2 regions of the Pseudobacillus badius genome follow, and region 2 is predicted to be linked to the other one. Evidence: predicted binding sites of a transcription regulator. Region 2 holds the regulator's gene; the other holds the start of a gene.

Region 1 (4,113 bases), on a different contig from region 2:
ATGTTATTGTTTATGAGAGAGAAGAGCCCTTTTGAGGGTTTTTCTTTTATAAACTAATCGTTATGACTGCAGTTCATTATATGTTTATCTTGAAGGTACCTAAATAAAAAGGAAGCGAATGATTTTTATGGTTACTCATAACAAAAATTTAATAAAAAAAATACGTATTAAAAAGTTTCGTAAGCTAAAAGATATTGATATTGATATCGCCGAGAGAATTACTGTAATTGCTGGCCACAACGGTATCGGAAAATCCACAATTTTAGGATTAATTGCAAATGCTTCTGAATTAAGAGGATACCAAAGTTACTTTAATAAGGTTTTTCAAAGTAAGTTCAATGAAATCTTTCATTTAGATAGTAATCATGATTACACCAAAAATAGTGATGAAAAATACTCTGTAATTATTGATTACTTGTATAAGAACACTGATGTATACAAGATGTGCACTGTCTCTCAAAATGTCGATAGATTAAGAATAGTTCCCAGAAATTCAAATTCTGCGGGAAAACTAATTGGTTCACAAGTTCTCGATATAGGTGCAGACGCTAAAGTTCCTATTCCAACTCTTTACATTGGAATGAGTAGAGTTATACCCATTGGTGAATCGAAAGAGGAGCACTACTCTCTAACTCATAGCAATATTGATGAACAAGATATTCATGATTTAAATCTATGGTTTAAAGAAATTATTGGTGACGAGGAACTAGAAGATGACAAAGTATCGAAACAAGACTTAAAATACTCCACCAAGAGATCTCTAGGTCCCAGTTTCAAAGATTATTCATACAAATCAGTATCCCTAGGCCAGGACAGTTTAAGTACTATATTAACAGCTATTTTATCTTTCAAAAAACTAAAAAGAGAATTAGGAAAGGATTATCATGGCGGGATTTTAGTAATTGATGAAATTGATGCTTGTTTACATCCTTCAGCACAGTCAAATTTAATAAGAGTAATTGATCAATGTTCTAAGAGTTTAAAGCTACAAATTGTTTGTACTACTCATTCGCTAACTGTAATTCAAGAAATACTGGGTAAACAGATTACTACAAACCAAAATCCAAAAGACGATAGATTGTACTACAATGTGGTTTATGTCCAAGATACTGCCAAGCCAAGTGTTATGGATAATCCATCATATTTAAAAATAAAGAATGATATGTTTCTGAGGTTTAACCTTTATCAAGATAACAAACATGATGTAAAGATTTATTTCGAAGACGAGGAAGCTATCTTCTTTTTTGATAATATTAAAAAAAATACGGAACAGATTGACACTGAAGGTTTACGATTCGATAAAATCTGCGCTCAAATTAGTTGCGATACCTTGCTGAAACTTCCAAATAAGGACTCCTATTTTAAGAGTGTCTTAATCTTACTTGATAATGACGTATTAAATTCACAAATTTACAGAGAAATCATTTCAGAAAATGAGAACTTGTGCGTTTTACCAGGTACCGGTTCTCCAGAGGAAACTATTCATCAGTATCTATTAGAACTAGTCAAAAACACCGATCATCCCTACTGGAAAGACAATCAGGGAATTATTACTGTCCAGGCAATTAGAGATAGAACCTTAAAAACTATAAAGGATCTTCTCAAACGAGATTCTGAAAAAAGAAAAAGAGAGATTTACAAAGAATGGTTTAAGGAGTTCAAACTAGTATTTGAACAAACTAAAATTATTACCTATTGGATGAATGACAACTCAGAAAAAATACAAGAGTTCATAACTAGCTTTAACCAAGCAATAAAATATTTAAGGACACATCAAATTAAAAATGACAAATAGCTTCTGGCCAAGTCAGTCCTTTTCTGCTACTCTAAAGTAGAGGTGATAAAAGATGCCGAGGCCTACCCTCACGCCATTAAGGTATCCCGGTGGTAAAGATAGCACCTATGAGTATATAAAACATTTGGCTCAGCTTAATAACATTAAAACTTATATTGAGCCTTTCGCGGGTGGTGCAGCAGTAGCCATCCGTTTGCTTGTTAACAAAGATATTGATCAGATAATAATAAATGATGTTGACAAGAGCATTTACTGCTTTTGGAAAGTAATTGTTGAAAATCATAAAGAGTTAATAGAAAAAATATACTCCACGCCAGTTAACATGGAGGAATGGTATAAACAAAAAGAAATTCAAAAAAATAAAGAAAATGCAGATGATCTAAGTCTCGCTTTTTCAACCTTGTTTTTAAATCGCACCAATAGATCTGGCATTATAAAAGCAGGGGTGATTGGAGGTAAAAATCAAGATGGAAAGAATAAAATAGATTGCCGATTCAATAAAGAAAAAATAATTGAGCGTATAGAGCTAATAGCTTCTATGTCTGATCAAATTCAGGTTTTTAATTATGATGCTAAAGAGTTTATAGAAAAAGTAATTAAATTTACTCGTAAATCACTTACATTTTTTGATCCCCCTTATTATGATAAGGGGCCAGAACTATACACAAACTTTTATCAACACCTTGATCACGTTGAGCTGGCCGAAGTGATTAAAAAACAAATGAAAAATCGTTACTGGATTTTGACCTATGATATCGCTGAGGAAATTGAATCTTTATATTCCAACCATTCTCCTGAAAGATATTACCTTAATTACTCAATTGCCAAGCCAAGTAAAGGCAAAGAATTTATGTTTTTTTCTAATAAAATCAATAAAGGATCTATTGAAAATTATTTAAAGATTGTTCAAGATTAATTATCACAAATTTTTCCATTACCCCATCTTTCATGAGACGGGGTTTTTATTGTAAACTAACAAAGAACATACGTTTGTAAACAATTTTTGAGGTGAAGTCAATGATCCATTCTACATTGTTAGAAGATTATATTTTCTCTTTATATCAATCTATACATATCTACACTCCCGATCAATTGAACATGAAAAAAATAGCTAGCAGGATAGGTGTAGACATCGAATATATTGATAGCAGTAGTAAAACTCTATATCCCCCACAAGAAACCATAATTCTTATTGACCGGCGTTTATCTTCCCAAAAACAATGGCAGGACTTTGGACATGAACTGGGACACTTGTTAAGGCATTTTGGGAGCCAATTAACTCTCCCTCCTCCTTTTATCAAGATGCAGGAATGGCAAGCAAATAATTTTTATGTATCACTTTTGTGTTCCTACTTTCATGTTGGAACACATGTCATTCCCTTGGAGAAAAAGTGAAGTCATTGAAGTGATTTCAAAAACATTTAATGTTGAATATGAGTTTGCCGTTCAGAGGCTTGAACGCTGGATATTGCAGAAAGAGAGCTCTTTATTCTATGAGAGAGTTTTTGATCTCAATTGTCATTATCAAGTTGAAGCTATCGATCAAAAAAATAATCAAGAGGTGTTTTAAAATGTCTATTTTTGCAGAACGTTTAAAGGACTTAAGACTTCAAAAGAAACTTTCGTTGATAGAACTTTCTCAAAAAGTGAATTTGAGCAGGGATGCTTTAGAAGCCTATGAACAAGGCAAGCGAATTCCCGATATTTCTCAAGTATCAAAACTGACTGATTTTTTTAAGGTTTCTTTATGTTATCTCATAGGCAAAGTAGATAACCCTACTGAAATTATTGATATTTCCGATGAGTTTCAAGGTTTTCACATTAATGGTATCCAGGATTTATCCGAAGAAGAGATAAAAAAGATTTGTCTTATGTCCAGCGATGACTCCCTTTACATAGAATGGTATCTCGACAATACAGAAACTGAAGAGCCAAATTATTTTATAGAGGACTGATAATATGCTTTCTGAATTCGAAATCAAACGAGCTGAAAAATCGAGACAAAAAGCTTTAAAAAATTCTGTTAAACATGAATTAATTAGAATTCCTGTTTTCGAAAGAGTATACATGAAAGATGGTGAACTCTATGGAGAATTCCCTGGCAATCCTATTCCTAGGAAGCTTAGCGATTATGCTGCTTCAGTTGATAACAATGAGAAGGATTAATTTTTTTACCAATAAACAGAACGTATATTCTTGGTTTTAGCTAGATTTGAAAGCTGTATTTCAGGCGGCTGTTCATGGAAGATGCAGCTACTCTTTTGTAGTTGCATCAGGATTGAATAATACAATTAAAGCCGAAATGATAGAAAACAAAG
Region 2 (27,642 bases):
AGTTTAACGGAAAAGAGTATTTGCTTGAGGAAGCTTTAACAGCCGATTTCAGTTTAGTGAGGGCTTGGAAGGCAGATAAGAAAGGCAACCTTCTTTATAATAAAACTGCCCGAAACTTCAATCCGATGATTGCGGCTGCCGGAAAAGTGACGATCGCGGAAGCAGAGGAGATTGTGGAAACCGGAGAGCTCAACCCGGATCATATTCATACACCAGGCATTTACGTGCAGGCCTTGATTCAGGGAGATCAGGAAAAACGAATTGAACGAAAAACCACTCGTCAATAAAGGAGGGATATGGATGGATACAAGAGAGAAGATTGCAAGGCGTGCAGAAAAGGAGATTACAAGCGGCGATTACGTGAATTTAGGCATTGGAATGCCGACATTAGTTGCTAACTTTATCTCGGAAAACAAAGAAGTCGTACTGCAGTCAGAGAATGGTCTGCTTGGCATAGGTCCCTATCCAAAGGAAGAAGAAGTAGATGCCGATTTGATCAACGCCGGAAAAGAGACAGTGACAGCGATCTCCGGAGCGGCTTACTTTGATAGTTCTGAATCCTTTGCGATGATCCGCGGCGGCCATATTGATGTGGCTATTTTGGGCGGCATGGAGGTTTCCCAAGGCGGTGATTTGGCTAACTGGATGATTCCCGGAAAAATGGTGAAAGGAATGGGAGGAGCTATGGATCTTGTTCATGGTGCCCGAAAAACGATCGTGATTATGGATCATGTAAATAAGCATGGCCAATCTAAAATTTTAAAAGAATGCCAGCTTCCTTTAACCGGCAAAGGAGTCGTTCAGCGCATTATAACAGACAGAGCAGTTATGGATGTCACGCCAGCCGGCCTGAAGCTTATGGAGGTGGCCGAAGGATATTCGGTAGAGGAAATTCTTGAATGCACGGAAGCGGAACTGACTGTTTCAGAAAGCGTACAGCTGAATGCTTTTTGATAAAGAAAAAGGGCTGTCCCGGAAGGTCATGTAAAATGACTTTTTGGGCTGGTCCCTTTTTCTCATTTATTGATGAAGAGCCCTTTTTGGCAGCTTCCATTTTAATTTATAAGATAATACCCGGAGAACGGTAATCGCTATAAAAAGTATGATCAACTCAACGGGTGCAGTTGTGATGCTCAGTCCGATGAGCAGGCCTGCCAGTGCAGCCCACAGACCGTAAATTTCATTATGCAAAAGAGCAGGCTTCCTGCCCGCCAGCAGGTCACGCACGAGTCCGCCGCCGCTGCCGGTCAGGACTGCCGCTACGATGACGGCGCTGATCGGATGATTCATGCCGACTGCATACAAAGCACCTTGCACGGCAAAAGCGGATAAACCGATCGCATCAAAGAAGTTTCCCCATACCGGCCAGTGCTTAAGCATATTATGCGGAAAAAGAATAGTCGCCGTAATCGATAAGAGGGCGATCTGGAAAAAGTCTCCTTGCTCCCATAATGCGGAAACAGGTACTCCGATTAATAAGTTGCGAATAGCTCCGCCGCCAAAAGCCGTAATCATGCCTAATATATATATTCCAAATACATCGTAATCTTCTTCCATTGCCACAATCGCTCCGGAAATAGCAAACGCGATTGTGCCGATAACCGTAAAAATATCCCAAGTAAATTCCACAGAAGTTCCCCCTTACGAAAGTGTTCCCGGCAATTTATTATAGTATTGGAATGGCTAAAGAACCAGCTTATCTTTTCAGAAGAGGAAAAAAACTTGTTTTTATTAGTGAATGCCCGGCAATTCGTATTTTAGTCTGGTTTTTGGTAAGATGGATGGAAGAAAATGATAAAGGAAAGAAGGAACCTAATTGACAAAAATGGAGAAAGAGAAAGTGATCCTTGCTGGGTGTCAGTTGACCGATGATACCGAACAATTTTTATATTCTATGCAAGAATTAAAATCATTGATAGAAACGGCGCAAGGCGAATCGTTAGCGATGATCACACAAAAGAGAGAGCGCATTCATCCCGGCACTTACATCGGCAAAGGAAAAGTGGAAGAGTTAAAGAGGCTGGAAGAGGAACTGGAGCCGGATCTGATTATTTTCAATGGGGAGCTGTCTCCAAGCCAAATCAGAAATTTATCTGCGGAATTTTCGGCTAGAGTGATTGACCGGACGCAATTAATCCTTGATATTTTTGCTCGGCGCGCCCGTTCAAGAGAGGGGCAGCTGCAGGTGGAGCTTGCCCAGCTGCAATATTTGCTGCCGCGGCTCTCCGGACAAGGAACGGCCCTTTCCCGTCTTGGCGGAGGCATTGGAACGAGGGGACCGGGTGAAACAAAGCTGGAAAGCGACCGGCGCCATATTCGCCGGCGCATTGATGAAATTAAGCGGCAGCTGCATACAATCGTCCATCATCGTGAACGATATCGAAGTCGGCGCAAAAAGAACCGGGCGTTTCAAATTGCGCTTGTCGGCTATACAAATGCCGGAAAGTCTACCTTGTTTAACAGATTAACGGCAGCTGATTCATTGGAGGAAAACCAGTTGTTTGCCACGCTTGATCCTTTAACGCGCAAATTGGTTTTGCCGAGCGGCTATCAAGCGATTTTAACTGATACGGTAGGTTTTATTCAAGACTTGCCGACAACGCTGGTCGCTGCCTTCCGCTCTACACTTGAAGAGGTGAGTGAAGCCGATTTGCTGCTGCACGTTGTGGATAGTGCAAACCCTGACTTGATGCAGCATCAAGAGACAGTGCGAAGTCTGCTGGAGCAATTAGAAATGGATCATTTGCCTGAACTGACAGTGTATAATAAGAGGGATATCCAGCATGAAGAGTTTGTTCCTTCTTCCGCTTCTGCAAACATCTTGATCAGTGCGGTGAATGAAGAGGATCGCTTAAAGCTGAAGGAAGTAATCGAAAGGATGATCAGGGAGCAGATGACTTCGTATAACGGGCGAATTCCGGCTTCTGCCGGCAAACTGCTCGCCCAGCTAAAAACAGAAACGATTGTAGACTCTATCTTATTCGATGAAGAAGAGCAAGTGTACCGAGTGAAAGGATTTGCCTTTAAGGATCATCCGATTGCTGGGGAAATTAGTAAATACATATAATGTAAAGGGAGAGCAGGTATGTTTGAATTATTAACACAAGGACAAACTATTCAGCCGATTGCCGAGGAGGCTGAAGCGCAAATTGCCGAAGTGCATCGCAAGATCGAAAAAACGGCTGAATTCAATCAATTCCGTGTGCTGGAAAGCTTTAAAAAGCATCGGGTAAGCGAATTTCATTTCACCCCTTCGACCGGCTACGGTTATGATGACACCGGCCGTGATACGCTTGAAAACATTTATGCGGACGTATTCGGCGGAGAAGCGGCTCTCGTCCGCCCGCAGATTATTTCGGGCACACATGCCATTTCCATTGCTTTATTTGGCATATTGCGTCCAGGGGATGAACTGCTTTATATTACGGGTGATCCGTATGATACGCTGGAAGAAATTGTCGGAATCTCCGGCAAGGGAACGGGGTCACTCAAGGAATTTGGCATTTCCTACCGCAGTGTTCCGCTGGGGACGAGCGGCCGGCCGGATTACGCTGCCATTGAGGCAGCCATTCAGCCGAATACGAAGATGATCGGCATTCAGCGCTCGAAAGGCTATGCTGTCCGGCCTTCATTCACGATGGCGGATATAGAAGAAATGATTCAGTTTGTAAAGAAAATAAAAAGTGATGTGATTGTCTTTGTTGACAATTGCTACGGGGAGTTCACAGAAGAGAAGGAGCCTTGTCATGTTGGCGCTGATTTGATGGCAGGTTCATTAATTAAAAACCCAGGAGGCGGTCTTGCCAAAACCGGCGGCTACATAGCAGGAAAAGCCGATTATGTGGAAAGTTGTTCTTACCGGATGACCTCCCCGGGGATTGGAGCAGAGGCGGGCGCCAGCCTCTACAGCTTGCAAGAGATGTATCAGGGCTTTTTCCTCGCCCCTCACGTTGTAGGCGAAAGTTTAAAGGGAGCGGTTTTCACTGCTGCGATGCTTGAAAAAATGGGCATGAATACGACTCCGAAATGGCATGAAAAAAGAACAGACCTTATCCAGGCGGTTCAGTTTGACGACCGGGAGAAGATGATTGCTTTTTGCCAGGCCATTCAGCAGGCTTCCCCGGTTAATTCCCATGTAACGCCTTACCCTAGCTACATGCCGGGCTATGAAGACGATGTCATTATGGCTGCAGGAACATTTGTTCAGGGGGCGAGCATCGAGCTTTCTGCTGATGGTCCGCTGCGCCCGCCATTTGCTGCCTATGTGCAGGGGGGACTCACTTATTCACATGTGAAAATTGCTGTATGTTATGCTCTAAATCATTTAATTGAGAAAAAGCTATTGTAAGAACGAGGCTGCAAAAACACTTTATGTTTTTGCAGCTTTTTTATGGTTATAGAAGAATGCTTGTGTTGTCCTTATTTGTCTGCAAAGGAAAGCGGGTAGGAGCGAAATGCATTTTGTGAAAATTTTTCATGTAAGAAAACCTAACATGGGTTTGACATATAAGTTGACGGGGTATAAAATAAAGGACATGAAGAAAGGAGGAATCATTGATGAACAGCAAAATCAGGCGTTCTATGCCGCTATTCCCGATAGGAACGGTCATGAAACTAACCGATTTATCCGCCAGGCAAATACGCTACTATGAAGAACATCAACTGATTCGTCCCGAACGGACTGCAGGCAATCGCCGGCTCTTTTCTTTATATGATATTGATCGTTTGCTTGAAATTAAGGATCTGCTCGATGAAGGAATTAACATGGCAGGAATCAAAAAAATCTTATTGAAGGAAGATGAGAGCGTACATAATCCGTTAAAAGCCGAGTTAGAGCAAGATAAGAAAGTTTCTACAGACGAAGAAGTCAGAAGGTTGTTGCGCAAGGAATTTATTAATGCCGGTCGCTTTTACCGAAACGATCTCCCGTCCGGAGACCGATTTCGTTATTTTCATTAAAATAGTGCCAAATCATAAGGAGGAATTATTTTTATGGGCAAGTACACAAAAGAAGATATTATCAATTTAGCAAGAGAGGAAAATGTTAAGTTCATCCGCCTGCAATTCACTGATATTTTAGGAACGATTAAAAACGTTGAAATCCCAGTGAGCCAATTGCCGAAAGCGCTGGACAATAAAATGATGTTTGACGGTTCTTCTATTGAAGGCTTCGTGCGCATTGAAGAGTCTGATATGAACTTGTATCCGGACCTTGATACATGGGTTGTATTTCCATGGACAGCGGAAAAAGGCAAGGTAGCCCGCTTGATTTGTGATATTTACATGCCTGATGGCACACCGTTTGCTGGAGATCCGCGCAGCAATTTAAAGCGTGTGTTAAAAGAAATGGAAGAACTCGGTTTTTCAAACTTCAATTTAGGACCTGAACCGGAATTCTTCTTGTTTAAACTGGATGCTAACGGCGAGCCGACTTTAGAACTTAACGATAATGGCGGGTACTTTGACTTAGCGCCGACGGATCTTGGCGAAAACTGCCGCCGCGATATTGTTTTAGAGCTGGAGGAAATGGGCTTTGAAATTGAAGCTTCTCATCATGAAGTGGCGCCAGGACAACATGAAATTGACTTTAAATATGCCAATGCTTTAACAGCCTGCGATGATATTCAAACATTTAAGCTAGTTGTTAAAACTATCGCGAGAAAGCATGGCTTACACGCAACCTTTATGCCAAAACCGCTGTTCGGAGTAAGCGGATCAGGCATGCACTGCAATATGTCGTTATTTAGAGAAGGAAAAAATGCTTTCTATGATGAAAAAGGCGAGCTGCAGTTGAGTGAAACAGCTTACCAATTTATCGCAGGCACAATCAAGCACGCTAAAGGATTCACAGCGATTACTAATCCGACGGTCAATTCGTATAAGCGTCTTGTGCCAGGATATGAAGCGCCTTGTTATGTTGCTTGGTCCGGACAAAACCGCAGCCCGTTGATTCGTATTCCATCCGCACGCGGCATGAGCACGCGCGTGGAAGTGCGCAGTGTGGACCCGGCAGCGAACCCATATTTGGCAATGGCTGTCCTTCTGCAAGCGGGTCTCGATGGCATCAAAAACGCCATGACGCCACCGCCTGCAGTAGACCGCAACATTTACACAATGAATGAAGAAGAAAGAGAGCGGGAGGGTGTAGAAGACCTGCCGGGTACATTGGCAGAAGCTCTTCGCATGCTGAAGAAAGATGAAGTGATTCAAGCTGCTCTTGGCGAACACATCCTCGAGCACTTTATCGAAGCCAAAGAAATTGAATGGGATATGTTCCGCACACAAGTTCATCCATGGGAACGCGAGCAATATATGCAAATGTATTAATAGTGAAACCCCTTGAGCCATCTGGCTTTAAGGGGTTTTTGTTTGGGGGCATATTCCTCCTGTGTAAGTATGGGATAGAAAAGGAAGAAATCCCTATGGCCATAACTGTGCATGCTGAATTGATTATAGTCGATAATCTTTTTTATCCTGATGTGATGATATAAAGCCTGATTATTAAGGTTTTTGGCGAGGGAGAGGGAAGATGTGTAGTGTATAAAATCAGTTTTTCGTGACAAGTATAATGGTTATTTAGACCTAAAAAAGGTGGATTTTTTGGTTAAATTTGTTTAAAATACAGATTATACAAATTTAATGGATATTTGAGGTAAAGCATATGCAACCCAATATAAACCCCGTTAGACCTAATTTTAAGACTGGAAGAGACCGTTATTATCTAACTGTTACTGCGAAATTTTGGATAAGTCATGCGATTTCGGCTGGTTGGATGATCTTTTCTATTTATCTTTCATTGCCTTGGTTAAAAGATTTAGCATCCATTGTTTCTCTTCCCGCCGCGATCCTGATTATTGGAGGAATAGCTTATATTCCGGGGTATATGAGCGCTTTTCTTGTAGCGAGCTTATTATTGGACAGGCAGCCTGTATTTAAAGATGAATACCCTTCTGATTCTGTATCTTTGCTTATCGCCGCTTATAACGAGGAGCAGTCTATCTTTGATACACTAAAATATGTAGCTGATCAAGATTACATGGGAGAGATACAGGTGTTTGTGATTAATAATCTTTCCACGGACGATACAGAAGAAGAAATTATGAGAGCAAAGAGAGAATTAGATTTGAATATCACTATTTTTCATGAATCTCAGCCCGGTAAGTTTCATGCTCTGAATAACGGATTGCAATATGTCGTTACCCCTTACGTGATTACTTTAGATGCTGATACGGTGCTTCATCCATCTGCTGTCCGCTATTTAGTTTCAAGAATAAAAAGCAGCCCTCCTGATGTATGTGCCGTGGCTGGGTCTATGCTTGTTCGCAACAGCCGTAAAACGATTTGGACTAGAGTGCAAGAGTGGGATTACTTTCTAGGAATTGCCTCTATAAAAAGATTACAAGGGCTATACCAAGGTACACTGGTTGCTCAAGGCGCCTTTAGTTTATACAAAACAGAATGTGTACAAGAGGTACAGGGCTGGCCAGATGCAATCGGAGAAGACATTGTATTAACCTGGAGGCTTTTAAAAAAGGGTTGGAAGGTATATTTTGAACCTTTGGCGGTCGCTTTCACGGATGCCCCGACAACTCTTGGCCACTTTGCTAAACAGCGTTCTAGATGGGCACGAGGAATGATTGAGGGCTTGAATGAAATTAAGCCATGGAAGCAGCCGCAAGTGTATACAAAGTATCTTACCGGCATTAACCTAGTCATGCCATATTTGGATTTTGTTTATACCTTCTGTTGGCTTCCTGGTCTGATTTTGGCTTTCTTTGGCTTTTATTGGATTGCAGGACCTATGACTTTGCTGGTTTTGCCTCTAACGGTTATTAGTTACGGTTTGCTGTATCTGTATCAAAAAAACTATGTATTTAATAACCTTGATTTAAGAATACGAAAAAATAAGCTGGGGTTTGTCCTCTTTATTCTTTTTTATCAAATGATCATGTCCCCAGTCTCTGTCTGGGGATATCTGCAGGAATTATTTAAATCCAAGCGTGTCTGGGAGTAGGCCAGGCCGGGGTATATAAACGATGATTGCAGGGATCAATCTATACTATTGGAAAACGAACGCTCTCCTATTTGAGAGGACTCCGGATTGCAGACACATTCAATGAAAATTGAAGTTTGTCTGCAATCTTTTTTATTTGGCTAGTGGATGGGGCGGCTGATTTCCATTCCAATCAACAGAGTGTACAAAGTCAAGGGAGCCGTACAACAATGCCTGTTTGAAAATAAATCGATCCAACGCTTGAGTATATTATTTTCTGCTAGGTGCCTTTAATTCCTGGCATTTGAGTCTATCTAGTCTGTAAAAAATATATAGTATAACAGGAATGAAATGCTCCTTTTATAAAATGAGCAAGCGACTGCTGGGGGAGCGGCCAACTTACACGCTGGTGAAAGAGAAGGACTCGTGCGATCAAGCGCTAATTCTCTGCAAGGGTATAGCTTAAAGGTTTCTCTATCAACAATGAACGTAAAGTGCTTGTGCGGTATGCGAGGCATCATCACTGAAGCAGAAGCAAAGGGGGATAGACCGGAAAATGGGAGATAAAGACATGGATAATAAGGAGTTGGATGATTCTTATGAATTTGCTTGCCGGCTTGATCAACAAGATAGACTGGCGCGGTTTCGGGAAGAATTTTATATTCCAAAAGGAAAGATTTATCTTGACGGCAATTCGCTGGGTTTGCTGTCTAAACGGTCGGAAGCCTCATTATTGGAGCTTTTGGATTCGTGGAAACAATTTGGGATTGACGGCTGGACAGAAGGAAACCATCCATGGTATCACCTTTCTGAACAGCTAGGGAGAAAGCTGGCGCCATTAGTGGGAGCCTGTCCTGAAGAGGTAATCGTAACCGGGTCTACAACAACGAACCTCCATCAAATGGTCGCAACCTTTTATCAGCCGCAAGGCAATCGAACGAAAATACTGGCGGACGAATTGACCTTTCCTTCCGATATTTATGTGCTGCAAAGCCAGCTAAAGCTGAAAGGCTACAATCCGGACACACACTTAATCCGCGTGAAAAGCCGGGATGGTCGCTTTCTTGATGAAGAGAGGATTATTGAGGCGATGACCGGGGAAGTTGCTTTAGCGGTGTTGCCTAGTGTGCTTTATCGAAGCGGGCAAATTCTTGATATGCGGCGCCTGGCAAAAGCTGCTCATACGCGCGGAGTTTTGATTGGCTTTGACCTTTGCCACTCCGTCGGCGCTATCTTGCATGAGTTAAGTGCGTGGGAAGCAGACTTTGCTGTTTGGTGCAATTACAAGTATTTGAATAGCGGCCCCGGAAGTGTCGGCGCATTATATGTAAATAAGAAGCATATCGGAAGATTTCCCGGCCTTGCAGGATGGTTCAGCTCCGCTAAACATAAGCAATTTGATATGGAACACGTGCTGACACCGGCTGAGGCAGCAGGAGCCTATCAAATCGGCACCCCTCACATATTAAGCGCAGCACCTTTAATTGGATCGCTTCAGATGTTTGAGGAAGCAGGCATGGAAAATCTGCGGAAAAAGTCTTTGGATATGACGCGTTACATGATGAAGCTGATTATGAAAGAGCGGCAGCATATAAGGGTTGAAATTGGCAATCCTTTAGAGGATCACCAGCGCGGCGGGCATATTTATTTAGAGCATAAAGAAGCAGCGCGCATTTGCAGAGCATTGAAGGCGAATGGGGTCATTCCTGATTTTCGAGCCCCCAACGGCATCCGGCTGGCGCCTGTTCCTCTCTACAATACGTATAAAGAAGTATGGGAGGCTGTGCAAATTCTAAGAAGAATCATGGAAGAGGAGCAATACAAGCAGTTTAAAAACGAGCGGGGCGTTATTGCCTAAGAAAAGGCTCTTATAAATCCTTCGGTATGACCGGTTCCTACCAAGAAAGTTCTTTCTCTGGCCGCCACACAGCTGGAGATTTTTTTGTTTTTTCGAATAAATCATATTTACTGAATTTTTTCATAGGATAGAGTAACTGTTTCTCTACTATTCTCTTAAAAAGTAACAACTCCTTTCAGCGGCAGGCTAAAAAGGAGCTGTACAGTCATTAATGAATATCGCGATAGACACCGATTACTTTGCCTAGAATAGTAGCGTTCGGCAAAATGATTGGCTCCATGGATGAATTTTCAGGCTGAAGCCGGATAAAATCTTTTTCCTTAAAGAAGCGCTTGACAGTCGCTTCATCTTCTTCAGTCATGGCTACAACAATTTCGCCGTTTTTGGCTGTTTGCTGCTGCCGGACAACCACATAATCACCATCTAAAATCCCTGCTTCAATCATGCTGTCACCCATAATTTCAAGCATAAACACATGTTCATCAGCCGGAGCCAAGCGTTCAGGCAAAGGGAAATACTCTTCAATGTTTTCGATCGCGGTAATCGGCAAGCCTGCTGTTACTTTTCCGATTAACGGCACATTAACTACCTTTTGGCGCGGCACCGCGTCCTCCATTTCCAGTATTTCAATAGCGCGCGGCTTCGTTGGATCGCGGCGGATCAATCCTTTGCTTTCCAGCCGGGAAAGATGACCGTGGACAGTAGAACTGGATGCAAGCCCGACGGCTTCACCGATTTCCCGAACGGACGGAGGATAGCCTTTTGCTTTGACTTCCAGCTTGATAAAGTCCAAAATATCCTGCTGCCTCTTCGATAATTTTGTCATTTGTCTGCACCTCTTAGATTTGTCTCTTTTCTGTATTATAACATGCTATTTTTCGTGATACAAACATAAGTTCGAATAAAATCTTGACTCAAACAAATGTTCCTATTACAATAAAAATAAATATACGAACGAATATTCGCTTGAAAGGGCTGTGAAGTGATGAAAACATTTGTAAAAAACAATTCTTTTGTTCTCTTATTTATGGCTGTTACAATAATAGCGGGAGCAATGCTGATTTTCAGCGTGAGCGAGGAAGGACTTCCGTATCAAGAAATTACCGTGCAGGAAGGAGACTCGCTTTGGAGCATTGCCAAACAATACAACAATGCCAAAGACATGAAGGAAGAGGATTTCATTATGTGGGTTCAAAAAGAAAATCAGCTGCATTCTGTGAAAATTCTGCCTGGTGATACATTGATTATCCCCGTTGCCTCGCATCCCTCTCACGCGGGCGGGCAAGTCGCATTCAAAGGAGAATGAGTTTAAGTGAAAGCTATTATATATTGCCGCGTAAGTACGAAAAAGGAAGTTCAGGAAACCTCGCTTCAGCGGCAGGAGGAGGAGCTGCTCAGCCTTGCTGCCAAAAAAGGGTACGAGGTGGCAGAGGTTATTAAGGAGCAGGCGAGCGGGTATGATCTGGACAGGCCAGGCATGCTTGATTTACTTGATTTAGCGAAAAGGGAGCCGATTGATGCTGTTCTCATTCAGGATGAAACGAGAATTGGAAGAGGGAACGCTAAAATTGCTTTGCTGCACTGCTTGTTTAAAGAAGGGGTCAAGGTGTTCAGCATCGCCGATGATGGAGAATTGCAGCTGTCTGAATCTGACTCCATGGTTATTCAAATTGTCAGCATGGTAGAGGAGTACCAGCGAAAGATTCATAACTTAAAAATCAAACGAGGCATGAAGCGGGCGGTGGAAAATGGTTTCCGGCCGGAAGAAAATTTGAAAAACCGGGGAAATCCTGCTGGCAGGGAGAGAAAAGAAGTACCTGTAGAAGAGATTGTCCGGCTGCGCCGCAACAATTTAACCTTTGAAGAAATTGCTGCTACATTAAAGGGGTTTGGCTATCAAGTATCAAAAGCGACTGTCCATAGAAGGTTTCAAGAGTATACCGAACAGGCGGGCGAAGAGATTGACTAAGCAATCCACTTGTTTGTTCGTGCACTTTTTAATACAATAAGGGCAAGAATTAAATGCTGAAAAGAAAGGAGAGCCTGCTAATTGACAATGGATTAGCAGCAACCCATGTATGCTTTCTGAAGATAAACTTGCCCGCATTAATGAACTTTCCAAAAAATCAAAAACGACAGGACTGTCCGCTGAAGAACAAGCAGAACAGGCCAGCCTGCGTCAAGAATATTTAGCAGCTTTTCGTTCATCTATGAAGGATACAGTAGAGGGAGTGCGCATTTTCGATACTGAAGGAAATGAAGTCACCCCCAAAAAGCTTCAAGATATTCAAAAGCGGAAAAAAATGCATTAAAAAAGCCGGCAGCTGCCGGCTTTTTTAATGCTTAAACGGAAAGACTAATGAACAAGCGAAACTCTGCTATCAGATATTCGCAGACGTCTTGTATAATTTGATAAAGACCTATATATTTAAGTAGGTACAATATTTGTGAGGAAAGGAAGTTTGCCATGTTTGATAAAGTTGATCAATTAGCAGTGAATACGATCCGCACACTTTCTATAGATGCGATTGAAAAAGCCAATTCCGGACATCCGGGCTTGCCGATGGGAGCTGCCCCGATGGCTTACACGTTGTGGAGCCGGTTTATGAACCACAATCCTAAAAATTCTAAATGGTTTAACCGCGACCGTTTTGTTTTATCCGCGGGACACGGCTCTATGCTTTTGTACAGCCTGCTGCATTTGTCAGGTTACGATTTATCCATGGATGAAATTAAAAATTTCCGCCAATGGGGCAGCAAGACGCCAGGACATCCGGAGTACGGACATACAGACGGTGTTGAGGCAACAACAGGCCCGCTTGGACAAGGAATTGCTATGTCTGTAGGAATGGCGATGGCAGAAAGACATTTGGCTGCCGTCTATAATAAAGATCAATACAAGGTAGTCAACCATTATACATACACACTTTGCGGTGATGGAGACTTGATGGAAGGGGTAGCTTCTGAGGCAGCTTCTCTTGCCGGTCATCTAAAGCTGGGCCGTCTAATTGCCCTTTATGATTCTAATGACATTTCTCTGGATGGAGATCTTGATAAGTCTTTCTCCGAGAGTGTAGCAGACCGATTTAAAGCATATGGCTGGCAATATCTCCGCGTGGAAAACGGCAATGACATGGAGGAGATTGCCAAAGCGATTGAAGAAGCACAGAAAGATGAAGATCGTCCGACACTCATTGAAGTGAAAACAGTGATCGGTTACGGTTCTCCTAACAAATCAGGCAAGGCAGATGTGCACGGTGCTCCGCTTGGCGAGGATGAATTGAAGCTGACAAAGGATTATTATAAATGGACATTCGAAGAGGATTTTCATGTGCCTGAAGAAGTGTATGCCCGCTTCGAGGAATTAATTGTACAAAAAGGGAAAGCGGCTGAACAAGAATGGGGAAAACTCTTCGAAGAGTATAAAGAGAAATTCCCAGAGCTTGGCCAGCAGCTTCAAACGGCTATAAATGGTGAATTGGCTAGCGGCTGGGATAAGGATATTCCGAGCTATGAGCCGGGCAAATCGTTGGCGAGCCGTGCCACATCAGGAGAAGTGCTGAATGCGATCGCGAAAAACCTTCCGACTTTTATTGGCGGTTCAGCGGATTTAGCAGGCTCTAACAAAACAAGCATCAAAAATGAGAAGGATTTTTCTGCAGTTGCTTATGAAGGTCGCAACATCTGGTTTGGCGTCCGTGAATTCGCAATGGGAGCAGCAATGAATGGGATGGCGCTCCATGGCGGCCTTCAAGTATTCGGCGGGACATTCTTCGTGTTCTCTGATTATGTACGCCCGGCAATGCGTCTCTCGGCTCTAATGGGGCTGCCGGTTACCTATGTTTTCACACATGACAGTATCGCAGTAGGCGAGGATGGACCGACACATGAACCGATCGAGCATTTGTCTGCACTGCGTTCGATGCCAAATCTGTCTGTGATCCGTCCGGCGGATGCTAATGAAACAGCAGTTGCTTGGAAATTAGCTGTTTCTTCCGAATCAACACCGACTGTACTTGTGTTGACTCGCCAGAACTTGCCAACCATCCAAGGCACATCTGAGACAGCTGCAGAAGGAGTCGCAAAAGGGGCATACATCGTGTCAGCGTCCGACAAAGAGACAGCTGACTTGCTGCTGCTAGCAACCGGCTCGGAAGTGAGCCTGGCTGTGGAAGCGCAACAAGCGCTTAAGCAAGAAGGCATTGATGCTGCGGTTGTCAGCATGCCGTCATGGGACCGCTTTGAGAAACAAAGCGCGGAATATAAGCGTTCCGTTCTTCCGAAAGAAGTGAAGAAGCGCCTTGCGATTGAAATGGGTGCGTCTCTTGGCTGGGAGCGCTATACAGGCGACGAAGGCGATATCATTGCGATCGATCAATTTGGTGCGTCTGCTCCGGGCAATAAAGTAATGGCAGAATACGGATTTACAGTAGAAAATGTCGTTGCACGGGCAAAAGCGTTACTCCATCAATAATAAATACAAAAAAGCTGGTTTCGTTTGAAAGAAACCAGCTTTTTTTGTCTATTCAGCCGCCCGGCGAAGGCTTGTTTTCAGAGGAATGACCTGCTCCTCGTCTTATAAGGCCAAAGTTACAATGCAATCGACAAAACTAGTGAACGTTTTTTTCAAAATTCAACAACCTTGACGCCTGTTCCTTTTTATAATAAAGAAAAGGACAAGCAGGAGGTAAAATGGATGAGAAGCTATCAAATTTACTGGATTGGCGAAGAATTTGCTCATTATTTTTACGGACGTGAACAAAATTTTTTCCAATTGTTTTTTGAAAGCTCCACTAGCCAAAAAAGTGAAAAGAATGTTGTGGAGAAACAAATTCAATATATTACAAAAGAATTTTCGCTGCGCTCTCTTGCCTCTATTTTGAAAGAAGCATTAATGGACAAAGAAAGCTTTGCCGTTGACAAAAACAATTGCTTTACCATTGAGCTTCCGGAAAAGAAAGGCAAGGCTGTTTTGTCCGCTGAAGAAAAGTGCCTTCATTTAAAGGCTAAGGGAAGCTACGAAGCGGAAACGGTGTTTTTCTCTTCCTTAAAGAAATTGAATGCTTGCTTGTTTGCTGTTGATTTTGAAAGTAAAAATTACGGTTGGCTTGAACCGATTAAGAAAGAAAATTTATTTAAGTAAAGAAAATTTCTCTTTCATGTTGTATAATGTCTTTTGGTTTAGTAAACTTTTAGTAGACGACATGAAGGAGGAAGTAGTGTATGTGGTATGTACTCGTCGGGATTCTGGCTTTAGCTGCCGGAGTTGCGCTTGGATTTTTTATAGCCCGCAAATACATGATGGACTATTTAAAAAAGAATCCGCCAATTAATGAACAAATGCTGCGAATGATGATGATGCAAATGGGAATGAAGCCGTCGCAGAAAAAAATAAATCAAATGATGTCACAAATGAACAAGCAGTTCGATAATAAATAAATCCTTGTCATATAAGGATTTATCGTTTGATTCCATATATTTTTTTCGGACAAGCTTCTTTCAAGAAAAGGTCGAGAAGGTTGATCTTTCTTTGCAGATATATCCGATATATGCTTTATTTTCTTATAGCCAGCAAAACCATTTTTTCTGTTGAATGATTTCATTTAATAGGAAAGGTGGTTTTTTTGTTGAAGCAGCCCAACGAAAGCCTCCGTTGGGCACGATGAGCGGCCGAACAACTGCATGGCAGGAAATAATGAATAGCCGCAATGAAAAATTTTAATGAAGCGAAGAAGAGAATTTTTTTCTTCTTCGAATTATGAACGGTACACCGGGTCTTTGGAGATTTATGGGGGAGGGCAGCCAGGCGGCAGCGGTCTATCCATGACGTTCCTAAAGCTGCTTGCATTTGAAGTTTTTAAAAGACGAATATAAAAATGAGCAGTTGTTTTTGGCAAACCTGCTCATTTTTAGTTGGGCAATTGTTTTCTATAGAGGGGAGTTGCAGAGTGAACGTATTTGCGATCGTAGTCATTTAGCAAAAGATCAAGCTCTTGGCTGCATTTGACGGCGAGTGGAGAGTTTAATCCTTTAATAGTGACAATTTGAAATAGCTCTAACCGCTTTTTCTCGATAGCATCCAGCAAGTCGTCTTTATGCACGGCAGAAAGTCCTTTCTATGTGATAATGGCTAGAAGTGTATTAGTTTCTCTAGTATACCCAATCTTTTACTTTTTTTCAAAAACAAAGTTATTTTTAATCAAAAAATTTCTTTTTTCCCAAGTAGAGGCAGACACAAATTATTCATATCTCTTTTTTTCGATTCCTGCTTCAAACTCTGCTACAATATCCATGAAAGGCAGGAGGTATGATTGAACGATCTTAACTTTTTTTTAGCTTTTGGCGCAGGGTTTCTCAGCTTTATTTCACCGTGCTGTTTGCCGCTGTATCCCGCATTTCTTTCCTATATTACCGGCATGAGTGTCAGTGACTTAAAAAATGAGAATAAAATGCTGCAGCGGAGAAGCTTGTTGCACACATTGTTTTTCTTGTTGGGTTTTTCTTTAATATTTGTTTCGTTAGGCTTTGCTTCAAGCTTCATAGGCAACGTTTTGTCTCAATATCAGGATTTAATTAGGCAAATCGGGGCTATTTTTATCGTGTTTTTCGGTTTGGTTGTGACTGGCATTCTGCAGCCGAAATTTATGATGACTGAACGGCGGCTTGAATTTAAAAACCGTCCGAGCGGATATGTAGGCTCCATGTTAATCGGTTTAGCATTTGCTGCCGGCTGGACGCCTTGTACGGGTCCGATTTTATTATCGGTTTTTGCGCTTGCTGCAAGCAATCCAGGATCAGGTCTATTGTATATGGTTGCTTATACGCTTGGTTTTTCCATTCCGTTCTTCATCCTTTCCTTCTTTATTGGCCGCATGAAGTGGATTCGAACTCATAGCGGAGTGATTATGAAGGTGGGCGGTTACATTATGATTGTCATGGGGGTTGTCCTCTTCTTTGATTGGATGACAAAAATTATTATTTTCCTCAGTCCGTTATTTGGCGGCTTCCAAGGCTTCTAGCTGTATCCATTTGCGGATTGCCTTCCTTGGCCGAAACAGGTATATTTAGGATAAAGAGAAACGTTACATTATTTCCCAGAGAAGAGGGAGGCACATGGCCGGTGGCAGGGGTATTAGTTGTAGATGATACGAAGTTTATGAGGATGGCGTTAGTAGATATGCTGACGAATCTGAATCATCAAGTGCTAGGAGAAGCTGAAAATGGAGAAGAAGCCATACAAAAATACCGAGCACTGAAGCCGGATATCGTCATCATGGATATTACGATGCCGATTATGAACGGAATCAAAGCATCCGAAACCATCCTGTCAGAGTTTCCTGAGGCAAAAATTATCATTTGTTCAGCGATGGGACAGCAGAGAATGGTGATGGAGGCAATTGAGGCGGGGGCAAAAGACTTTGTTACCAAGCCCTTTGATGAGGTTCGTGTGAATGAAGCATTACGCCGTTTGCTTGCTTAAGCTGTTTTCTGTGAAAACAGCTTTTGTTTTTCGAAAGAAAATTGATTATAATAACTTAGCAAATGTAAAAGATAAGGAATGATGAAGATGATGCTTGTTGCTTCATCCGTATTAGCGGTAGTAATGGGAATTACGGTAATATTCATCCGCATGAAGGCCGCGAAGAAGCCGACTTCGGCTAATAAAATTATGCTGCCTCCCCTGTTTATGAGTACAGGGGCGCTGATGTTTGTCATACCGGAGTTTCGGGTTACTTCTATGGAATTATTAGAGGCTGTGGCCGTAGGCATGCTATTTTCAATTCTATTAATTAAAACATCAAATTTCGAGGTTCGTGATGAGGATATTTATTTAAAGCGGTCGAAAGCATTTCCAATTATTTTAATCAGCCTGCTGATTGTCCGGATCATCGGCAAAGTGATGTTAAGCTCGACCATTGATGTGGGGCAGTTGAGCGGAATGTTTTTTATTCTTGCTTTTGCTATGATTGTTCCATGGCGGATTGCCATGTACCGGCAGTACCGCAGCTTGCGTGCCACATTAAACCAAGAACGGCTTGATTGAAAACTGAATTTCTTAAAAAAGGGCCTGCACATCGCTGCAAGCCCTTTTTAAATGGTGATGTTACAAATAGATGAATCGCCAGTGACTGCCCCAAGAAGTTTTGCATTCAATGACACTTTTAAAACAAGTGTTCATAAGGAGTCATATCAATCTGCATATCATTTAGTTTTTTGCGCAGAAATTTATGGTCCCTTTTCGGAGTGGCTATGATGTATCCGCGTATCACTAAATCTTGTGTGATCATGTCCGACTTTTCCTCTAACGCCAGTTCGCCGATTTTTCCGGCGATTTTTTGGCGTGCCACATCCCGAAAAAGTTCAGGCACCGGACTGACTAGCTCTTCCAGTAACTCCTTTTCTGGCTGCTCCCACATGCTTCTCGTTTGATCCACATAGTATTCTTCCCAGTCCATATCTGACTTTCCGTCTTCTTTTGGCAGTCTTTTTAAAAACTTGCGAAACATAAAAAATCCCCCGATCGCAAAGCTGCCGACCAGGATTACAACCCATATAATTATAAAGTAGGAAAACCAACCTTCCAGCATGGTGCTAACCTCCACATTTCTCTTCTGTCGCTACTAATTATAGACAAACGCGAAAAGGGATACAACCGTTAATGCAGAGTGTTCTGCTCAAAAGGAGGATGGAAGAAAGAGAATTTAACTATCCGCTTGCCGACAAGCAGAAAAGCAATTTGCTTTCTCTATAATTTCCGCTACTATGAAAAGAGAGACTTTATTAGAGGTGACAGAATTGAAATTTATACATACGGCCGACTGGCATTTAGGCAAGCTGGTGCATGGAGTTTATATGACAGAGGAGCAGCGGGAGGTTTTACAGCAATTTGTCAGACTAGTAGAAGAAGAGACGCCGGATGCAGTAGTGATCGCCGGTGATTTATATGATCGTTCTGTGCCGCCCACCGGCGCTGTTGAGCTGCTGAATGAGATGCTGTTTGCTATTAATGTAGAGCTGAAAACGCCGATCGTAGCGATTTCCGGCAATCATGACAGTGCCGAGCGGCTGTCCTTTGGCTCTTCCTGGTTCCGGCATAGCCAGTTTTATTTAAAAGGAAAAGTTGATGATCAATTTTCGCCCGTCCGGATTAATGGAGTGAACTTTTATTGCATTCCTTATGCAGAACCAGGCACCATTCGGCAGCTCTTTGGGGACAACTCGATCCATACTCACCAGGGTGCAATGAAGCGCCTGATAGGAAAATTAGAAGAAGAGATGGACTGCAGAGAGCCGAATATATTTGTCGGGCATGCCTTTGTTCTGGGCGGAAAGACGACAGATTCTGAAAGGACTTTATCCGTTGGAGGTTCCGGCTGTGTAGATGCCGGGCTGTTTGCGCCCTTTAATTATGCAGCGCTCGGCCATTTGCATAGTCCGGATGCTATTAAGCATGAGAAAGTCCGTTATTCCGGTTCGCTGTTAAAATACTCTTTTTCCGAGGCAAATCAGCGGAAAAGCGTGTCGATTGTAACGGTTGATGAAAAGGGAACTGTTTCTATCGAAGAAAGAACGCTTCGTCCAAAGCGGGACATGCGGGTATTAGAAGGGACGCTGGAAGAGCTGCTGGACCCGGCCCGCATTCAAGCAGAAGCGACAGAAGATTATTTAAAGATCACACTTCTTGACCGGGGAGCCATCATTGATCCGATGGGTAAACTGAGGCAGGCTTATCCGAATGTTCTTCATCTTGAAAGGAAGATTGACATGATCGATCAGCGCCAAAAGGAAAGCTACGGAATGAAGCGTGAAGAAAAAAAAGATGATATCGACTTATTTGCTGATTTTTATAGCGAGATGACGACCGATGATTTTACGCCGGAGAAGAGAAAACTCATGGAGCGCGTCATTCAAGAAGCACAGCTGGAGGCGAATCAAAAATGAAGCCAGTCAAATTAATCATGCAAGCATTCGGTCCTTATGCGGGAAGGGAAGAGATTGATTTTAGAAAGCTTGAGAATCGGACGATGTTCGTCATTTCCGGTAAGACTGGATCCGGCAAAACGACCATTTTTGACGGGATTAGCTTTGCCATTTATGGCCGGGCAAGCGGGGAAGAAAGGACGGGAAGCGACCTCCGCAGCCAGTTTGCCAAGGACGAACTGTTAACTGAGGTATCACTTGAGTTTTCCCTAAAGGACCGGAGTTACTATATTTACCGCTCTCCGCAGCAAGAAAAGAAAAAAGAACGCGGCGAGGGTTTCCGCACGATCAATGCCAAGGCTGAATTGTATGAAATAAGCGATACGGGAGAGCAAAAGCTGATTGCGGCCAATGTCAGGGAAGTGGACGAGAAAGTAAAAGAGATCATTCAGCTTGATGCTAATCAGTTCCGGCAAATTTTAATGATTCCACAAGGGGAGTTCAGAAAACTGCTCGTTTCCGACAGCAAAGAGAAGGAAAAAGTCTTGCAGCGCTTGTTCCATACGGAGTTTTATAAATTAATAGAAGAGAAGTTAAAGAACCAAGCAGCTGAATTAGCAAAAAAAGTGGAAAGCGGGCAAAGAGAACGAGCCCAGCTTCTTAGCGGCATTGAGCCGGCAACCGCCGAAATGACGGAACTTCTTGAACAAAAGCCGCGGAATGAGGCAGCCATCCTTTCACAGCTGAAAGTAGATGCTCATTTGCTAGCTGAAAAATTAGCCGGCATGACAAAGGAAATTGAACAGCAGCAAAATGAACGGGATGAATTAACGCGAAGCATCCACCAGGCGCAGCATATTATTCAGCAAATGGCCCGCCAAAAAGAGTTAGAAACAGAGAAGAAGGAATTGGAAGATAAAAAGCCGGAAATGGCAAGAAAGACAGCTGAAATTGAATGGGCTGAAAAAGCAAAAAACTTGGGCCGCCAGGAAGAACTGTGCATGCAGCTAAAAGAGCACCTTGATAAAGAGGAAAAACGGGCTGAAGAGTCACGTACAGTACTTTTGAAGCAGCAGCAAGCTATTGAGGAAGCAGAACGGCAATGGCAGGAAGAAAACAGCAGGGAAGAGGAGAGAAAGCAAGCGGCAGAAGCTTTAAACAAGCTGCTTAGTCTTAACGAGGCCGTCTCCTCGCTTGATCAGGAAAAAGCGACTTTACACCGCCTGCACGCTCAAGTGCAAGCGTATGAAAAAAAGCGGGAAGCACTTGCGGCTCAATCGGAACAAACGGAAGCTCAAATAGAGAAGCTCGAAGCGGCACTGGGCTCCCTGGATTATTGGCAGCGTGTACTTTATGATGAGGAAAAGAAAAAGCAAACAGTGGAAGCCCAAATGAAGCTTCTTGAGAAAATGATCAAGGGAACCGAACGGGTCAGCCGGCTGAAGAAGGAGGAGCAAGAACAGAAGAGGCTGTCTGCAGAGAAAGAACAGCAGCTGCAAGCGGCAAAAGCGCAAGTGCAGCAACTGGAAGAGGCTTGGCACAAGCAGCAGGCCGGCCTGCTGGCCCAGTCCCTTGTTGCGGGACAGCCATGCGCTGTTTGCGGTTCTACTAGCCATCCTTCCCCGGCAAGCGCCCATGCGTATGCTCCCGAGAAAGAAGAAATGGAAGCGGCCAAACAAAAAGCAGCTCAAGCAGAAAAAGAGCAGCAGGAAGCCGCCCGCGAGCTTGCCCGCATTCAGGTACATGTTCAGAAAGAAGAAGAATTGCTGCTGGAATGGAAGCAGGAAACAGCTGAGCTGGAGTTAAAGCTAGAGGATTCGGACTTGGCCGCCCAAGAAGTGCAGCTGGCTTCAGCACAAGCCGCTGCCGGACAAGCCATTCAGCAAGCGAATGAAAAGCTGCAGCAGAAAAGAGCATGGACAGAAGAGCGCAGCCGGCTGAACGAGCACTGGAAAGAGCTCCGTGCCGAAGTAACCAAATGCCAGCAGAACGAGCTGGAGGCCCGTGAATTATATGCGAGAAAACAATCCCGGGTGGAAGAGCTGTTCAAGCTGATTCCTGAGCCGCTTCAGCAAAAAGCAGCTTATGACCAGGCCGTACAGCATGCTGAAAGAAGCAGCCGGATTCTGGAGGAACGCTTAGCAGCCGCTTTGCAGCAAAGGCAGGCAGCCGAAACGGCCCTTGCAGCGGCAGAAGCCGGCTGGCGGGAAATCCAAAGTACGATTGGCCAGCATAAGGAGCGGCTGGCGGCTGAGCGCACCCGGTTTAAGCAGTTAATGGAGGAAAACGGCTTTGGGGATTTCAAGCATTACGCAGCCAGCAAGCGGACAGACGAAGAGATTAAAAGGCAGCAGCAGGAAATTCACTCTTTTAATGAACGGCTTCGCTCGGTATCTGATTTGCTTGAGGAATTTACAGTCAGCCTTAAGGGAATTGAACAACCGGACCTCGCCGCATTGACAGCCAAAAAAGCAGAGATTGATAACCAGATAGCGGAACGGGATAAAGAGCGCCTGGCGTTGAATCATTTGATCAGCAGCTACCGGCGAATTGAGGAAAGGGCAGAGGCTATTGAGGAGCATCTGCGCGAGCTTGAAAAAGACTATAGTGTAGTTGGCCATCTTTATGACATTACCCATGGGAAAAATGTGCATAAGCTAACGTTCGAAAGATATGTCCTTGCCGCTTTTCTCGATGATATTCTTGTAGTGGCTAATGAGCGGCTTGTTAAGATGACAAGCGGGCGCTATACCTTGCACCGGAAAACAGACCGGGCAAAAGGGAACGCTCAAAGCGGATTGGAATTGCTGATTTTCGATCAATATACTGGACAGGAACGCCATGTGAAGACGTTATCAGGCGGCGAAAGCTTTAAAGCCGCCTTGGCGCTGGCTCTTGGTTTGGCAGAGGTGGTTCAGCAGTATGCCGGCGGCGTCTCTTTGGAAACAATGTTTATTGATGAAGGATTTGGTACGCTCGACCCCGAATCGCTAGATCAGGCAATCGAGGCGCTCATGGAAATACAAGATTCCGGCCGGCTTGTCGGCGTCATTTCGCATGTACCGGAGCTGAAAGAAAGAATTGATGCGCGTCTTGAAGTAATGTCCACCCAAAGCGGCAGCTACACCCAGTTCCAATTAGCCCTTGCCTCTTTATAGTGTACGTTAATGGACCGGTTTGTTCATAAATTATTCAAGATAACTACCTGCCTGCCGTTGTATTTGTTGTTTTTATGCAATAACATTATTTTAGATAGAATATTGCAGGAGGGAAAATGAATTGAGATACTTGCGTTCTTTTTTAGCAGCCGCTGCATTGTCTGCTGTGTTGCTCATAGCGGGCTGCGGCAAAAGTGATTTTGAAAGTAATATGGACGTTAAAATACAAGACTTTGAACATGTAAATCAGAATAACGAAAAAGTCAGTCTAGATGATTTAAAAGGAAAAGTGTGGCTGGCCGATTTAATTTTCACAAGCTGTACGACGGTATGTCAGCCGATGACAAAAAATATGGCTGATTTGCAGAAAATGCTCAAAAAGGAAGGGGTAGAAGACTACCGCATCGTTTCGTTTAGTGTGGATCCAGAAGTGGATACACCAGAAAAGCTGAAGGAATATATTTCTAATTTTGAAGTGGATGAAAAGAAATGGGATTTGTTGACAGGCTATGAACAGGATTATATTCGTGAATTTGCTGAAAAAAACCTGCAAACTTTGGCGATTCCTGACCCAAATTCCAATCAGGTTACACATGGCACAAGCTTTTATTTAATTAACAAAGAGGGCAAAGCTGTGAAAAATTACAGCGGAGCGGAAGACGTGCCATTTGAAGAAATTGTTCAAGATGTGAAAACGCTCGTTGAAGAAAAATAAAATGGCTGTTTTTCAAGAAAGAGCTCCGCTACTGGAGCTCTTTTTTGATTAGGGAAAAATCAAAGGTAAAATGACCTATAAAATAAAAAACAAGACTTGACTTTGCTAAAATTAACAAAAAATTCACAATCATTTAATTGATTTTTCGGCTTAATTTGGGTAAGATGATTACACAGAAGTTTTTCTGAAAATTTTAAAAAGGGGTGAAATTTATGAACTACGGTGTTTATAAGTTCGGATCATTCAAGCAAATTAAGTGCGAGTGCGGCTGGGAAGGAGTCCGTGCTGACTTGAAGAAAGCGTTTGTAGTTCTTGAGCAAACCAAGTGCGGTTCTATCTTTGATGCAGAAGATGTTTATATTTGTCCGAACTGCGATTCCCGAAAATACTAATTTCTCCCGATCACTAGCCTTCTAGTATTCATTTCCCATTTGCCTGCCAATTTAGTAGATTGTCTGCTAATTCTTATAACTTCAGTCTTTTTAAACGGAGCCCGCCTATTCCCGGCAGCTCCGTTTTCCTATTGCGGGGAATTTTCGTGCAAGGTAACGGGCTGCCTTGTATTTCAACAGCAATAAGTGAAAAATAGCTTTCAAGCCATGCGCTCTAATAATATAATGTTGGTACAGAATGAAATTAAAGAAAGAAAGTGGTTATATGGAAAAAGTAACTGGAAACTTCTTCTCTAATGAGTATGAATCACTCGAGATGCTCGCCGATTTAATTAGTGAAGAATTAGAATGTCCGATTACTATAGAGGATGATAATCACCGTATCATTGCTTATAGCCGGCATGAAGATGAAGTAGATCCTGTCAGAATTGCGACGATTATGCGACGGCGCGTACCGGAAAACGTGATTAACAGCTTATGGAAAGTCGGTGCGATACCGAGGCTGTTTGAAACAGAAGAACCGGTGGTTGTGCCGCGGATTGACCAGGTGGGAATCAGAGAGAGGGTGGCTATTTCCGTTCGGAAGAACAAGGAAGTAGTCGGCTTTATTTGGGCGCATCCGAGCAAGCCGTTCGATGAGCAAAAAATTATCATCTTGCAGGAAGCAGCAAAAGCAGTGAAAAATCAGCTGATTCAGCGCCAAAAACAGAAAACAGAAACGGAAAAAAATTATGAAGAGCTTTTTTGGAAATTGCTTACAGGACATTTCACCCGTCTCCGCGATTTAGAGCAAGTAAATGAGCGCTACAACTTAGTGCTAAAAGGAATGATGACGGTTGTTATTGTTGATTTCCTGCAGCCGGTTAACCGATCGGTGGAACGCCAAACCAATTATTTGGTGGAAACGATGCAGCAGCTGCCGATTATCGCCAGAACATTTGATAATGGACAATTAATTTTATTAGTAAGGCTCCCGGAGAAGGAGAAAGACCAGGCACTTTCTGATTTTATAAATAATTTAATCGGGAAAATCAAGGAGCGCCAAAACATTTCGGGAATTGTCGCAGCTTCGGGAAGCATGACGGATAATCCGCTGGCGCTTGCCCGCAGCTACCAGGAAGCGCTGTATGTATTAAAAGTGAAACAGCAGTTTCCGTCAGCTGCAGCTTCTATTTTCAGATATGAAAAGCTGGGTGTGTTTCAATTTATTGAAGATCTTGCTGTCATTAGAAAACGGTCGGGCTATCAGAATCTGGCTATTGAAAAATTAAGCCAATATGATGATAATCACCATGCCAATTTGCAGGAAACAATTTTTACCTTTTTACAGTATGACGGCAATATGAATGATGCTGCCAAAGCATTGCATATCCATGCCAATACGCTGGCTTATCGGCTGAAGAGGATTTCTGAAATAGCTGATATTAATTTAAAGGATGCCAATCAGAAAATGACATTATACCTTGATTTGCTCATTAAACAACTAGAAGAAGAAAATTTGTAGAAAAACACAAAAACATCTCTCCGAATTTTTTATTTATAATGATGAAATGACGAAAAATATATCATAATATAGACGTATATTGAAAAGAAGGAGAGATGTTCAGATGATTATTGGTGTTCCTAAGGAAATTAAAAACAATGAAAACCGCGTAGCCATCACTCCAGCTGGAGTTACTACTTTAGTTAGAGCCGGACACAAAGTATTAGTGGAGAAAGATGCGGGTCTTGGAAGCGGTTTCACTAATGAAGAGTACCAAGAGCTTGGCGCGCAGCTGATTGACTCAGCAGCAGATGTATGGGCTCAAGCAGAAATGGTGCTGAAAGTAAAAGAGCCGATCGAATCGGAATACCAATATTTCCGTAAAGATTTATTGTTATTTACGTACTTGCATCTCGCAGCAGAGCCTGCCTTGACAAAAGCGCTTGTAGAAAACGGCGTAACAGGTGTTGCCTATGAAACGGTGTCAGTTAACCGCACACTTCCTTTGCTTTCACCTATGAGTGAAGTTGCTGGCCGTATGGCAGCGCAAATCGGCGCTCAATTCCTTGAGAAAAACAAAGGCGGCAAAGGTGTCCTTCTTGGTGGAGTACCGGGAGTAAAGAAAAGTAAAGTAACAGTTATCGGCGGCGGCATGGTAGGAACAAATGCGGCAAAAATCGCATCCGGCCTTGGAGCGGACGTAACGATTATCGACTTAAGTGCAGAGCGTCTGCGCCAGTTGGAAGATATTTTTGGATCCAGCGTTCAAACATTAATGTCCAGCCCATTTAATATTGCTGAAGCAGTCAAAGAATCTGACCTTGTCATCGGAGCTGTATTAATTCCGGGTTCAAAAGCACCGAAACTTGTGACAGAGGAAATGGTGAAGTCAATGTCTCCGGGATCTGTCATTGTTGACGTAGCTGTTGACCAAGGCGGTATTTTTGAGACAGTTGATCATGTAACAACACATGATAACCCGACATATGAAAAGCACGGAGTTGTTCATTATGCGGTAGCTAACATGCCTGGAGCTGTTCCACGCACTTCTACAGTAGCTTTGACAAATGTGACCATTCCTTACGCTTTACAAATGGCTAACAAAGGATTCACTCAAGCGATTCAAGAAAACCCTTCGTTGAAACCTGGAGTGAATACTTATAAAGGTCATGTTACGTACGAAGCGGTAGCTAAAGACCTTGGATATGATTACAAAGCAGTAGAAGAGCTAATTTAACCCTTAAAAAACCTGTCAATAAAATGACAGGTTTTTTTATGGATAGTAAATCCTTATTCTTACAAATGTATCAATTTTGTTAAATCCTGTAAGGTTTTCTTTTTTGTCGAAAGTTCTATGATATAATTTCTGCAAGATGAATGTGAGCGGCAGACTATGAGGAGAATAAACAGTAAAGGGCCAGGTGATAGACATGATTGTTAAACGCTCATCCATTAAAACGAGTTATTTCGGGAAAGCTCTTTTTTTGGTTCTTTGCGGCGCCTTGCTGTTTGTGGGGATTTCTCTTTATTATTTTAAAGAATACAAAGATGAACAGGCCTATGCCAAACAGCTCGAAGTGATTTATCAGCTGATGGACAAGAGTGCGGTGAAAGCAGAGTCGGTTGTTTCTAACCATTCTGATAGCCAGGGAGTAGCTAGCCGTCAGGGAGAAGGAATTGTAGCTGGGCAGAGCCATTCTTACGAGGCAATGTCAGAGGCAGAGATGGCCCAGCAGCTGCAGCAAGATTCAGAAAAGTGCCATGATTTGCTGTCTGAACTCGCTGATCCTCCTGAAACGATGACTGATATATATTCTGTTTTGCTCGATGTCCATATTACATACAAACAGTATTTACATTTGGCTCTTCATCCGCAAGAACCATCTGCTAATTTGACAAAGAAGGAAAAGGCATTAAAAGAAGAATTGAAAAACGGATTAGCTATCGTTAAAAATAGAATGGAACAAATGTAGCAATACAGTTAAGTTTTAACCAAATCAAACAGAAAAAGGGATCCAAAGGCCAGCCGCCTGTTGATCCCTTTTTCTGTTTTCGTTTGACATCTTTATTTAGCCGAAGATCTAAGGTCGGCAAGGATGGAGGCTTGATCTCCGATGACAAT

The links. The regulator LexA, encoded in region 2, represses DNA repair genes until DNA is damaged. The targets are predictions, from matches to a motif close to CGAACATATGTTCG.
Region 1: a site for LexA is predicted at 2,775-2,788, ahead of B1A98_RS16730 (ImmA/IrrE family metallo-endopeptidase). Genes of this name have one in related genera too.

The regions. Positions count from the first base shown of each region.
Region 1 is NZ_MWMM01000015.1:7,434-11,546, reverse strand. It holds gene B1A98_RS16740 (AAA family ATPase) at 119-1,795, shown strand; gene B1A98_RS16735 (DNA adenine methylase) at 1,848-2,711, shown strand; gene B1A98_RS16730 (ImmA/IrrE family metallo-endopeptidase) at 2,813-3,190, shown strand; gene B1A98_RS16725 (helix-turn-helix domain-containing protein) at 3,367-3,750, shown strand; gene B1A98_RS16720 (hypothetical protein) at 3,755-3,961, shown strand.
Region 2 is NZ_MWMM01000001.1:507,009-534,650, forward strand. It holds gene B1A98_RS02440 (CoA transferase subunit A) at 1-287, shown strand, start outside; gene B1A98_RS02445 (CoA transferase subunit B) at 301-954, shown strand; gene B1A98_RS02450 (trimeric intracellular cation channel family protein) at 1,021-1,629, opposite strand; gene hflX (GTPase HflX) at 1,826-3,067, shown strand; gene B1A98_RS02460 (methionine gamma-lyase family protein) at 3,086-4,348, shown strand; gene B1A98_RS02465 (MerR family transcriptional regulator) at 4,558-4,959, shown strand; gene glnA (type I glutamate--ammonia ligase) at 4,993-6,327, shown strand; gene B1A98_RS02475 (glycosyltransferase family 2 protein) at 6,662-8,014, shown strand; gene kynU (kynureninase) at 8,565-9,851, shown strand; gene lexA (transcriptional repressor LexA) at 10,060-10,677, opposite strand; gene yneA (cell division suppressor protein YneA) at 10,837-11,157, shown strand; gene B1A98_RS02495 (YneB family resolvase-like protein) at 11,164-11,820, shown strand; gene B1A98_RS02500 (DUF896 domain-containing protein) at 11,930-12,163, shown strand; gene tkt (transketolase) at 12,319-14,325, shown strand; gene sirA (sporulation inhibitor of replication protein SirA) at 14,548-14,994, shown strand; gene B1A98_RS02515 (YneF family protein) at 15,075-15,290, shown strand; gene B1A98_RS02520 (aspartyl-phosphate phosphatase Spo0E family protein) at 15,761-15,952, opposite strand; gene B1A98_RS02525 (cytochrome c biogenesis CcdA family protein) at 16,163-16,870, shown strand; gene B1A98_RS02530 (response regulator) at 16,972-17,331, shown strand; gene B1A98_RS02535 (CcdC family protein) at 17,422-17,895, shown strand; gene B1A98_RS02540 (DUF2621 domain-containing protein) at 18,014-18,439, opposite strand; gene B1A98_RS02545 (exonuclease SbcCD subunit D) at 18,648-19,793, shown strand; gene B1A98_RS02550 (AAA family ATPase) at 19,790-22,930, shown strand; gene B1A98_RS02555 (SCO family protein) at 23,052-23,645, shown strand; gene B1A98_RS02560 (hypothetical protein) at 23,858-24,037, shown strand; gene B1A98_RS02565 (PucR family transcriptional regulator) at 24,303-25,541, shown strand; gene ald (alanine dehydrogenase) at 25,645-26,757, shown strand; gene B1A98_RS02575 (hypothetical protein) at 26,951-27,493, shown strand; gene B1A98_RS02580 (L,D-transpeptidase family protein) at 27,586-27,642, opposite strand, start outside.